2 regions of the Gordonia sp. QH-12 genome follow, and region 1 is predicted to be linked to the other one. Evidence: riboswitches for the same ligand, from Rfam matches in the RefSeq annotation. Region 1 holds a riboswitch; the other holds the start of a gene.
What was found. Region 1 has a riboswitch for thiamine pyrophosphate ahead of thiC (phosphomethylpyrimidine synthase ThiC). Riboswitches for the same ligand answer to the same signal wherever they lie in the genome.

Region 1 (2,389 bases):
GGTGGGAGGGCGCCGGTGCGCCCCTGATGCGGTTGCGGCAGGATTGACGCCATGCGCCTGGCGACGTGGAACGTGAACTCGATCCGCGCCCGATCCGAGCAGGTCGTGGCATGGATGAATCGGCATGCGATCGATGTGCTCGCGATGCAGGAGACCAAGTGCACCGACGATCAGTTCCCGGTGATGAGTTTTCTGGCCCACGGCTACGACGTCGCGTTCCACGGGTCGAGCGGATACAACGGCGTCGCGATCGCGTCCCGGATCGGGGTGCACGACATCCACATCGGATTCGACGGGCAGCCGCTCTACGCCGGTGAACGGGAGGCGCGAGCCATCTCGGCGACCTGCGGAGGCGTGCGCGTCTGGAGCCTGTACGCCCCCAACGGGCGCGAGCCGGGACACGATCACGTCCAGTACAAACTCGACTGGCTCAGCGCCCTCGCCGATGTCACATCGCTGGAACTGTCGCACGATCCCGCCGCCCAGGTCGCTCTCGCCGGAGACTGGAATGTGGCGCCGACCGACGAGGACGTGTGGGACCCCGAGTACTTCGCGTCCCGCACGCACACCTCCGACGAGGAGCGCGCCGCCTTCCGCCGCTTCGTCGAAGGCGGATTCGTCGACAGCGCGGCCCCCTTCACCCCCGGTCCGGGGACCTACACCTTCTGGGACTACCAGGCCGGGCGCTTCGCCCGCAACGAGGGCATGCGCATCGACTTCGCGCTCTGCTCCCCCGCCTTGGACGACCGTATCCACGACGCCTTCATCGACCGCGACGCCCGCGCCGCGGAGGGCGCCAGCGATCACGCCCCCCTCGTGTTCGACCTGAGCTGATCCCGGCAGGTGCGCCGGTCGGTCCGCCTCAGGCGGAGGCCATCGCCACCATGCCGGGATGGGCGTCGAGGAAGTGCTTGGTGAAGGTGCACAGCGGCCGCACCTTGAGCTGGTTGTCGCGCATGTACTGCATGGCGCCGCCGGTGAGCCGAGTGGCCAGCCCGTGGCCGCTGTACTCGTCGTAGAGGACCGTGTGGAGGATCGTCACCACCTCGCCGTCGGGACCGTCGTCGATGCGATAGCCGAGCACGCCGACCAGGTCGCCGCCCACCCGCAACTCGAAGCGCTCCCGCTCCGGATTGTGGGAGACCTCGGAGATCTGGTGCAGCAGCGAGCGCGCCGACTGCGGCGGATGCGAGTGACGGACTTTGCGATGCATTCGTTGACCTCCTGTGACCAGCGTCACAAGATTACGTTCGTTCGACGGGGAGACGCAAGTCACATCTGTCACATCTGCATCACGATGCGACGCGACCGGACGACGTGAGTATGGTGGGCACCGCACAACTTCACACGCGGGGGCTCCCACGGAACCGGGGGCTGAGATGGCGACAGGCGGTCGTCGACCGCCTGAACCTGTCCGGATAATGCCGGCGTAGGGAGGATCATCATGGGCACATCCATGCCTGGAACCACACGTGACGACGCCACCGCCGAGGTGACCTGCGGCCCCATCGAGGGCAGCAGCAAGGTCTACCTCGACGTCGACGGCATGGCCGTTCCCCAGCGTCGAGTGCATCTGACGAACGGCGAGCACCTCGACCTCTACGACACCTCCGGTCCGTACACCGACTCGTCGGCGACCATCGACCTCGAGAAGGGGCTGGCGAAGACGCGCGACTCCTGGGAACGGCCGGCACCGGTGCCCGTGGGCGGACACGACGCGGCCACCCAGCTGGCCTGGGCACGCGCCGGGATCGTGACGCCGGAGATGAGATACATCGCCGCGCGCGAGGGCGTCGACGCCGAGCTGGTCCGCAGCGAAGTGGCCGCCGGACGCGCGGTGATTCCGGTCAATCACCGCCACCCCGAGTCGGAGCCGATGATCATCGGCAAGGCCTTCGCGGTGAAGGTGAACGCGAACATCGGCAACTCTGCCGTCACCTCGTCCATCGCCGAAGAGGTGGAGAAGATGGTCTGGGCCACCCGGTGGGGCGCCGACACCATCATGGATCTCTCGACCGGCAAGGACATCCACCTCACTCGCGAATGGATCCTGCGCAACTCCCCCGTCCCGGTCGGAACCGTGCCGATCTACCAGGCGCTCGAGAAGGTGAACGGCGATCCCACGCGCCTGACCTGGGAGATCTACCGCGACACCGTCATCGAACAGGCCGAACAGGGCGTCGACTACATGACCGTGCACGCCGGCGTGCTCCTGCGTTACGTCCCGCTGACCGCCAAGCGGGTGACCGGCATCGTCTCGCGCGGCGGCTCCATCATGGCCGCATGGTGTCTGGCCCACCACACCGAGTCGTTCCTGTACACGCACTTCGACGAGCTGTGCGAGATCTTCGCGCGGTACGACATCACCTTCTCGCTCGGCGACGGCCTG
Region 2 (2,389 bases), on a different contig from region 1:
GAGTCGGTGGCCGAGCTGCCGCTGCATCCCGGTCTGGCGAAGGCGTGGCCGGGGCTGCTGGCCCGGCTCACCTGAGTCCGGCCCGCCCGAAACCCGGACCACCTGAGCGAGCTCACGCCAGCTGATTGGCTCCCGCGATCAGCGCGTTGATGGTGGCCTCGTCGCCGGTGCGGCCCCGGCCGTACGACCAACTCCGGTGCAGATCGCGTTCGCAGAGCAGGTAGGTGACGGTCTCGCCGTCCTCCTGATGCTGGTACAGCGAGACGATCTCGACGCCCGCGCCCAGTGCGTACAGCACCTCGGTCATCGCGCCGATGGCGCCGACCGCGGTGGCGCTGACGTCGTGGCATCGTCGGCCGAGATTGATCCGTGCGCGGCAGGTGACGGTGTCGCCGCGACCCGGCTCGATCGTGATCGCCTCCAACGCGATGTCGCCGGCGGGTGCGTAGGTCTGGTCGAAACTCGAAGTGGTCATGTCGGCCGCCTCCCGTGGAAACCAGTTCGGCAGTCGCCGAGAGGAGCGGGACTGCTGCGGACGGTCGTATCCGTTACGGGTACAGGATGTCGGCAGGATCTGAATGGAACGCATCGGGAGCCTTCATTTCGGTCGAAGATTCGATGACCGACGAGCTCAGATATGTGGAGAGACGACAACCCCGCAGCGGGGGGTCGGTCGAATCAGACCCCGCTGCGGCGGGCTACAAGAAGCTTCCACGTCATGATGGCAAGCAGCTTACTCCGCCGTGCCGGAAAGGCAAGCCGTCCGGAGGTCGCGCGCGGCGGTCGCGGGATCGTCGGCACCGGTGATCGCCCGGACCACCACGATGCGCTCGCCGCCCGCGTCGGTGACCTCTCGAACGCGGGGCAGGTCGATGCCGCCGATCGCGAACCACGCCTTGCTGGGCCGCGCCGCGGCGACCGCGCTGACGAACTCCAGTCCGGTGGCCGCCCGGCCCGGTTTGGTCGGCGTCGTCCAGCACGGGCCGGTGCAGAAGTAGTCCACGTCGGGATCGGCATCGGCGGTGAGCGCCTGCTCCACGGTGTGCGTGGAGCGGCCGATCACCACGTCGGGGCCGACGATGCGCCGGGCGGTGGCGGGCGGCAGATCGTCCTGGCCGACGTGGAGGACGTCGGCGCGGGACGCGACCGCGACGTCGGCCCGGTCGTTGACCGCCAGCAGCGCACCCGCGGCGTGCGTCAGTTCGCGCAGCCGCCGCAGCAGTTCCAGCTCCTGCACGGCGGTGAGCTCGCCGAACTCGCGTTCCCCGGGCGAATTCTTGTCGCGCAGCTGGACGATGTCGACGCCGCCCGCGAGAGCGCTCCGGACGAAGTCGATCAGGTCGCCGCGCTCGCGCCGCGCGTCGGTGCACAGGTACAGGCGGGAGGTGGCGAGACGAGTGCGGGCATCCATGACCGACACCGTAGTCGCCGATGCCGGGCGGTAGACTGTGAGGCGTTATCGACACGGGAGTCCGGAGGTCCGCCGGGCTGAGAGTGCGCTGCGCCGGCGCTGACCGTCACACCTGATCCGGGTCATGCCGGCGAAGGAAGGCTGACGTCATGTCTGGTGAAAGCGCATCCGGCGAAGAGTTCGCCTCCCCGAGGGGACATAGCACCGAGCGGCTCGGTGAACTGTCGGTGATCGGGGGCGGCGTCGTCGGCCTCACGTGCGCCCTGTCCGCCGCCGACCGCGGATGGCGGGTGCGCGTCTTCGACGCCGGACCGCAGGAGCGGGCCGCGCACGTCGCGGGCGGCATGCTCGGCTGCTTCGCAGAAGGACATCCCGGCGAGGACCGGCTGCTGGCGATCTCGCGGGACTCGGTGGCGCGATGGCCCGCCCTGCTCGAACGACTCGGCGATCCGACCGTGCGGACGGCCGCCGACAGCTTGCTGATCGGTGCCGCGCCGGCCGATCTGGAGCACCTGCGGACACAGGTGCGGTTCGGGCTGTCCACGTCGCCCGGCGACGCCGACCGGCTGCCCGCGATGACACCGGCCGAGCTGCGTGCAGCCGAACCCGCGCTGGTGCGCGGCGTGGCCGGAGGGTTTCACGCGGTCGGTGAGGGGTCGCTCGACAACCGGCGGCTGATCGCCGCGCTGCAACGCGCGCTCAAGAGCCGCGGAGTGATCTGGGAGCGCGGGCGGGTGACCGATCTGTCGACGATCCCCGGGGATCAGGTGCTGGTCGCGGCCGGCCTCGGTTCCCGCAGGCTGCTGCCGAGCGTGGAACTCCGCGGTGAGAAGGGCGAGATCCTCCGACTGCGCCGCACACGTTGGTCGGTGCCGCCGCCGACGCATGTGATCCGGGCCCGCTGGCATGGGCGCGCCCTGTACCTGGTGCCGAGGGATGACGGGGTGGTCGTGGGCGCCACCCAGTACGAGGCCTACG

Region 2: another riboswitch for thiamine pyrophosphate. It lies ahead of Y710_RS02475 (FAD-dependent oxidoreductase); the one in region 1 lies ahead of thiC (phosphomethylpyrimidine synthase ThiC).

The regions. Positions count from the first base shown of each region.
Region 1 covers NZ_KQ969284.1:115,925-118,313, reverse strand. Annotated here, with positions in the region: gene Y710_RS04035 (barstar family protein) at 1-47, shown strand, start outside; gene Y710_RS04030 (exodeoxyribonuclease III) at 52-834, shown strand; gene Y710_RS04025 (GNAT family N-acetyltransferase) at 863-1,213, opposite strand; TPP riboswitch at 1,340-1,453, shown strand; gene thiC (phosphomethylpyrimidine synthase ThiC) at 1,445-2,389, shown strand, end outside.
Region 2 covers NZ_KQ969283.1:106,788-109,176, forward strand. Annotated here, with positions in the region: gene Y710_RS02460 (NUDIX hydrolase) at 1-75, shown strand, start outside; gene Y710_RS02465 (hypothetical protein) at 113-475, opposite strand; gene thiE (thiamine phosphate synthase) at 734-1,411, opposite strand; TPP riboswitch at 1,455-1,568, shown strand; gene Y710_RS02475 (FAD-dependent oxidoreductase) at 1,561-2,389, shown strand, end outside.